2 linked regions of the Tahibacter amnicola genome follow. The protein of the gene in region 1 interacts with the protein of each later gene in a pairwise test. Links are inferred from orthologs where the notes say so. Each region holds a gene or a part of one and is shown on either strand. Other genes may lie near its edges.

Region 1 (3,464 bases):
TATCGGACGGCCTGCAGGCTGCGCCGGCCGGGGCGGCCATACGCTTGAACCAGCCCCGGCGGGCCCCCATGCCCTGCACCGCGGTGCGCCTGGCGGTGACGCGTGGCATAATCCGCGACCTTTTGTATGCTCGGCGTTTCCTTGTCCGGGCAATAACCAGCGAGAGAATCATGGAATTCTTTATTTCCAGCGCGTCCGCGCAGGCGGCAGGCGCTCCGGCCGGAGCGGCCGGCGGCGGCTTCGGCTCGATCATCATGATGGTGGTGATGTTCGGCTTCATCTATTTCCTGATGCTGCGTCCACAGATGAAGCGCGCCAAGGAACAGCGGGCCATGCTGTCGGCCCTGGCCAAGGGCGACGAAGTGGCCACGGCCGCGGGCCTCCTGGGCAAGGTCGAGGAGATCAGCGAGTCGTACGTCAGCATCGAGATCGCCCCGAACGTGACGGTGAAGCTGCAGAAGCATGCGATCACGGCAGTCCTGCCCAAGGGCACGCTGAAGTCGGCCTGAGGCGTTACGCGCACATCGATACCGCGGCCATCCGCGGCACACCCCTGGGATTCAAGGCATGAACGAGTTTCCCCGCTGGAAATACGCGCTGGTCGTACTGGCGTTGCTGGTCGGCTTCATCTACGCCCTGCCGAACCTCTATCCGAAGCAGCGCGCCGTGCAGGTGTCCGCCAATCGCGGCGCCACGGTCGACGTGGCGCTGAAAGAGAAGGTGCAGGGCATCCTGGAGTCGAAGAAGGTCGCGTTCACCTCGATCGACCTGACAAACGACCGCCTGCTGGTCCGCCTTGCTGACCCGAACCAGCAGATCGCCGCCGGTGACAACCTGCGTTCGGAGCTGGGCAACAACTACACGGTTGCGCTCAACCTCGCCTCCACCGTTCCCAGCTGGCTGGCGGCGATCCACGCCAACGGTATGCCGTTCGGCCTGGACTTGCAGGGTGGCGTGCACTTCCTGATGGAAGTTGACCATGCCAGCGTGATCGAGAAGCAGGAAGCCCACTACGTCGACGAAGTGAAGAACATCGCGCGTGAGAAGGGCATCCGCGGCATCAGCGCCAATCGCGGTGCGCAGGGCGTGGTGATCACCGCCCGTTCCGAGGCCGATCGCGAGAAGATCTCCGCGGAAATCAGCCGCTCGTTCGGCAGCGAGGTGGTCCTCACCAACGGTGCCACCACGGGCGATGCGTTCGGGCTGAATCTGCGTATTTCGCCGGCCAAGCTCGACGAAGTGGCCAAGAACACCATCTCCCAGAACATGAGCACGCTGCGCAATCGTATCGGCGACCTGGGCGAACCGGTGATCCAGCAGCAAGGCAATTCGCGCATCGTGGTGGAGCTGCCCGGCGTGCAGGACACCGCCGCCGCCAAGCGCCTGCTCGGCGCTACGGCCAGCCTGGAATATCGCGCGGTCGACGAGGCCGGCAATGCCCTGGACGTGGCCAATGGCGCGACGCCGCCGGCGGACGCCAAGCTCTACAAGCTGCGCGAGAGTGGCGCGCCGATCCTGCTCAAGAAGAAGGTGATCGCCTCGGGCGACGACCTCGTCGGCGCCACCGCCATTCTCGACTCGCAGTCCGGCACGCCGGGTGTGAGCGTGCGCCTGAGCAGCCGCGGCGGCGACCGCATGCTCGAATTCACCATGCAGAACGTCGGCAAGCCGATGGCCGTGGTCTATACCGAGCGTATCCCCGAGGTGTCGATCGTCGACGGCAAGGAAGTGAAGTCCTCGCGCGTCAAGGAAGAAGTGATCTCGGTGGCGAACATTCGCGGCGTCTTCAGCTCGCAGTTCCAGACCACGGGCCTTGACAGCATGCAGGAAGCCAACGATCTGGCCCGCCTGCTCAACGCCGGTTCGCTTGCGGCGCCCGTCGATATCGTCGAAGAACGCGTGATCGGTGCCAGCCTCGGTGAAGACAACATCCGCAAGGGCCTGGTCGCCGTGCTGATCGCGGTCGGCCTCGTGGTCGTCTTTGTCGGTCTCTATTACAAGATGTTCGGCCTCATCGCCGACGTCGGCCTGCTGCTGAACCTGGTGCTGCTGGTGGCTATCCTGTCGATCTGCCAGGCCACCCTGACCCTTCCGGGTATCGCCGGTATCGTACTGACACTCGGCATGGCGATCGACGCCAACGTGCTGATCTGCGAGCGCATCCGCGAGGAACTGCGTAACGGGTCGAGCCCGATGGCTGCCATCAGTGGGGGTTACAACAAGGCCTGGGCGACGATTCTCGACGCCAACGTGACCCACCTGCTCGCGGCGCTGGGCCTGATGGCCTTCGGTTCCGGCCCGATCCGCGGCTTCGCCATCACCCTGTTCATCGGCATCATCACGTCGATGTTTACCTCGGTCACCGTCACGCACGTGCTGGTTGGCCTGATCTTCGGCGGCCGCCGCCTGAAGTCCCTGTCGGTCTGAGCTGGGGAGTACGCGCATCATGGAACTGTTCAAGTCCGACACCAATTTCGACTTCATGGCGTTGCGCAAGGTCAGCCTGACCTTGTCGGCCATCCTCTGCGTGATCGCCGCGGCGATCATCTTTGTCCGTGGTCTCGACTACGGCCTGGATTTCACCGGCGGTACGCTGGTCCAGGTCACCTACGAGAAGGACGCGGATATCGCCGAGGTGCGCAAGGCCGTCGAGGATCACGGCTTTGCGGGCGCCGTCGTGCAGTCGCTCGGCAACACCAAGGAATACGCCATCCGCATCAAGCCGCACGAAGGCGATGCCGACGCGGCCAAGGCCACCACCGACGCGGCCAAGCCAGCTGAGGGCGAAGCCGCCAAACCAGCCGACGCGGCCTCGAAGGAAGCTGACAAGCTGGCCGGCGAAGTGCTGAAGGCGCTCAAGACGGCGCGCCAGGACGTCACCATCCACTCCAGCTCGTTCGTGGGACCGCAGGTCGGTGAAGAGCTGCGCAGCGACGGTCTGGTCGCGGTGCTGTTCGTCATCCTCGGCATCATGGCTTACCTGTGGTTCCGCTTCGAACTGCGCTTCGCTATCGCGGCGGTGGCCAGCGAAATCCACGACACGCTGCTGACGGTGGGCATCTTCGCCCTCACGGGTCGCGAATTCGACCTGCCGGCGCTGGCGGCCGTGTTGTCGGTCGTGGGTTACTCGATCAACGACAAGGTCGTCGTGTTCGACCGCGTACGTGAAATCTTCCGTTCCTCGCGCAAGGGCGAGCCGTACGAGATTCTCAACCGGTCGATCAACTCGACCATGTCCCGTACGATCATGACCGGCCTGACCACCAGTCTTGCGGTTGGAACGCTGTACTTCGTCGGCGGCCCGGCGCTGCAGAACTTCGGCCTGATCATGCTGATCGGTATCTTCGTCGGTACGCTGTCGTCGATCTTCTTCGCCAACCCGGTGCTGTTGTGGCTGGGCGTGTCGAAGCAGGACCTGATGCCGGTCACGCGCGAAGATCCTGAGCTGGCGCGTCGTCCCTGAC
Region 2 (3,585 bases), 3.6 Mb from region 1 along the record:
ACCCACGACCCCCTGCCCCCCAGGCAGGTGCGCTACCAGACTGCGCTACGCCCCGACATGACTCGGTACTGCGGAAAGGTCGGCGATTGTAGCAGAAGAATTTGGCCGTGCCTGCCGGGACGGGCAAATTCGTTGCTTTGTCGCCACGGCCGGATTGCCGGCCGGCGGACGCCAACGCCACCCGCTGGTCAGCAGGCGCGCGAACGGCGATCCGGGTGCGACCTGCGGCTAGCGCCGCAGGATCTGCAGCACTTCTTCCAGCTCGATCCGCACCTGGCGAACGATCTGGTTGGAAATGCTCACTTCATTGCGCTGCTGCTGACCATCCAGCCGCTGACGCGCGCCAGTGATGGTGAAGCCCTGGTCGTACAGCAACGAGCGGATCTGGCGAATCATCAACACGTCATGACGCTGGTAATAGCGGCGGTTCCCGCGCCGCTTGACCGGCTTGAGATTGCTGAACTCCTGTTCCCAGTAGCGCAGCACATGCGGCTTCACGCCGCACAGCTCACTGACCTCACCGATGGTGAAGTAGCGCTTGGCCGGGATGACCGGAAGCTCGTTATTGCTGCCCTGATCCAGCATAGGCCTCGACTCTGACCTTCAGCTTCTGTCCGGGCCGGAACGTCACCACACGCCGCGCGGAGATCGGGATCTCCTCGCCGGTCTTAGGGTTGCGTCCGGGGCGCTGATTCTTTTTGCGCAGGTCGAAGTTGCCGAAACCCGACAGCTTGACCTGCTCCCCTTTTTCCAGAGCCTCACGTACGACATCAAAAAACGCGTCGACGAATTCCTTGGCCTCGCGCTTGTTGAGGCCTACATCCAGGAAAAGTCGCTCTGCCATTTCTGCCTTGGTCAGCGCCATGCTACCCCCGCAACCGTCCCCCGCATTCGCGTTCCAGGGCAGCCACCGCCGAATTCACAAAATGGTCTGCGTCCTGATCCGTAAGAGTGCGGTAACTGTCCTGCAAAATCAAGCCAATAGCGAGGCTCTTTGTACCCGAACCTAAGCCTGCGCCGACGTACTGATCGAACACGACAAGGCCAGTCAGGGCCTCGCCGATCGCCTGCCGGACAACCGCTTGCACGGTCGACCACGGCGTGGAATCGGGCAGGACCACGGCGATGTCGCGACGAACCATCGGAAACTTCGACAGCTCGGCGGCCGAGGGCAGCCGACCGGCGGCCAGCGCGTCGAAATCGACCTCGAACGCGTAGACGTCCTGGTCCAGGTCCAGCGCCTTCGCCAGCCGCGGGTGCAGGGCGCCCACGACACCGATGGAAACGCCGTCGACCACCACGGCGGCACTGCGGCCGGGGTGGAAATCCGGACGATCGAGCGGTTCAAAGCGCACCGCCCCCGCCTTCCCGGACAGGGCCAGCAGGCTTTCCAGGTCGGCCTTGATGTCGAAGAAGTCGACGGCGCGCTTGTCGGCCGTCCAACTCTCCGGCTGGGCACGGCCGCAGACCACCGCCGCCAGGCGGCGCGTCTCGTTCGGGCCCTCCGCACCCTGGTGGAATACGCGGGCACTCTCGAACAGGCGCACCCGCTCCTGCTGCCGGTTCAGATTGTGGCGCAAGGCCTCGACCAGGCCCGGCAGCAAGGCCGTGCGCATCACGGCCAGTTCGGCGCTCAAGGGATTGGCGAGCGCGACGGCACCGGTGTCCTGGCTCCAGCGCTGCAGCCACTCACGCGCCACGAAGCTGTAGCACACGGCCTCGTGGTAACCGCGCGCCACCAGGTGCTCGCGCAAACGCGACGCGGCCACGACGGATTCCGGCGGAAGACCCAGCTTGAGCTGGCCGCTGGGCGCGCAGGTGGGCACCCGGTCGTAGCCATGCACGCGGACGACTTCCTCGATCAGGTCTTCTTCGATCTCGATGTCGAAGCGCCGCGAGGGCGGCGTGATCTTCCAGCCATCCGCCGTGGACTCGACCTGCATACCCAACGCGCCGAGGATGCGCTCGACTTCGGCGTCGGGCACCTGCATGCCGAGTACGCGCGCCAGGCGCGCCCTGCGCAAGCCAACGGCGGGGCGCTGCGGAAGGTGTTCCGGCAGTACCGCTTCGGTGATCGGCCCCGGGGTTCCGCCGGCGATCTGCGTCAGCAGCGCCGTGGCACGCTCCATCGCAACGCGCGGCAGGGCCGGATCCACGCCCCGCTCAAACCGGTGCGAAGCGTCCGTATGCATGCCCAGCTTGCGCGCACGCCCCATGATGACGGGCGGCGCGAAATGGGCGCTTTCGAAAAAGATGTTGCGCGTTTCTGTGGTGACGCGCGAATCAAACCCGCCCATCACGCCGGCAATCGCCAGCGCCCGGGCATCGTCGGCAATCACCAGGAAACCCGGATCCAGCGTGGCCGGATTGCCGTCGAGCAGCGTCACGGTTTCCCCAGCCGTGGCACGGCGCACGACAACGGCGCCCTGCAGGTGGTCATTGTCGAACGCGTGCATCGGCTGGCCCAGTTCCAGCATCACATAGTTGGTGATGTCGACGACCAGGCTGATCGGGCGCAGTCCAGCACGTCGCAGGCGCTCAACCAGCCACAACGGCGACACCGCCGTCGCATCAATACCTTCGATGACGCGCCCGAGGTAGCGCGGGCAATCGGCGCCGGCCTCGAGCCGCACGTCACGGGTCGCGGTTCCCGACACCGGCGCGGGCGCGGCGGCGGGCAGGCTGAGCGGCGCGCCGAACAGTGCGGCCACATCGTAGGCGAGCCCCGTGAGCCCCAGGCAGTCCGGGCGATTGGGCGTCATCTTCAGTTCGATGCTGGCGTCCGGCAAGGCAAGGTATTCCGCCAGCGCGCGCCCGGTCGGCGCGTCGGCGGCCAGCTCCATCAGGCCGGAGGCATCCGCATCGATTCCCAGCTCCTTGGCCGAGCACAACATGCCGAAGGACTCGACCCCTCGCAATGCGGCCTGCTTGATCGCGATCCCGTTGGGCAGGTTGGCTCCGATCGTCGCGACCGGCGCCTTGAGACCAAGGCGAGCATTCGGCGCTCCGCACACGATCTGCAGCACTTCCGCCCCAATGGTTACTTTGCAAACACGCAACTTGTCCGCATTGGGATGTTTTTCGCACTCGACGATCTCGCCGACCAGAACGCCGTCCAGGCCGCGTCCGAGCTCCTCGACGCCTTCGACTTCCAGACCTGCCATGGTCAGGCGGTGGCACAGCTCGGCGCGATCGACACCGGGATTGACCAGTTCGCGCAGCCAGTTCTCACTGAATTTCATTCGCTATCCTGTCGGCGGGCCAGATCCCGCCAGTGGGTTCCGCGGATCAATCCCGCGCGCGGCATGCGCCTGCGGAATCGCTCGACCTTGTCGCACCGTCGCTCAGGCGAACTGCTTGAGGAAGCGCAGGTCGTTCTCGAAAAACTGACGCAGGTCTTTCACGCCATAGCGCAGCATGGCGAAGCGCTCCACACCCAGCCCGAAGGCAAAGCCGGTGTAGCGCTCCGGATCGATGCCGCAGTTGCGCAGCACGTTGGGATGCACCATGCCGCAGCCCAGCACCTCCAGCCAGCGTTCGCTGCCATCGGCCTGGTCCCAGCGGATATCCACTTCGGCCGATGGC

What was found. Proteins that work in one complex are often made in the same cells at the same time.
Region 2: the proteins of secD (region 1) and pheT interact in binary tests that used the Escherichia coli proteins (3 or more experiments, as listed by UniProt). The link is inferred for Tahibacter amnicola from one-to-one orthologs.

What each region holds. Positions count from the first base shown.
Region 1 is NZ_CP104694.1:5,449,092-5,452,555, reverse strand. What follows is about bases 6-2,997. They hold secD (protein translocase subunit SecD), read left to right. Parts: upstream 6-567; coding sequence 568-2,427; downstream 2,428-2,997. Other genes in these bases: secF (protein translocase subunit SecF), read left to right, coding at 2,447-2,997; yajC (preprotein translocase subunit YajC), read left to right, coding at 6-509. Outside these bases: more of yajC, read left to right, coding at 1-5; more of secF, read left to right, coding at 2,998-3,463. UniProt on the Escherichia coli protein: Part of the Sec protein translocase complex. Interacts with the SecYEG preprotein conducting channel. SecDF uses the proton motive force (PMF) to complete protein translocation after the ATP-dependent function of SecA.
Region 2 is NZ_CP104694.1:1,849,089-1,852,673, reverse strand. The notes cover bases 555-3,585. They hold pheT (phenylalanine--tRNA ligase subunit beta), read right to left. Parts: upstream 3,243-3,585; coding sequence 867-3,242; downstream 555-866. Other genes in these bases: pheS (phenylalanine--tRNA ligase subunit alpha), read right to left, coding at 3,345-3,585; N4264_RS07705 (integration host factor subunit alpha), read right to left, coding at 563-865; N4264_RS07710 (MerR family transcriptional regulator), read right to left, coding at 555-585. Also shown: more of N4264_RS07710, read right to left, coding at 229-554.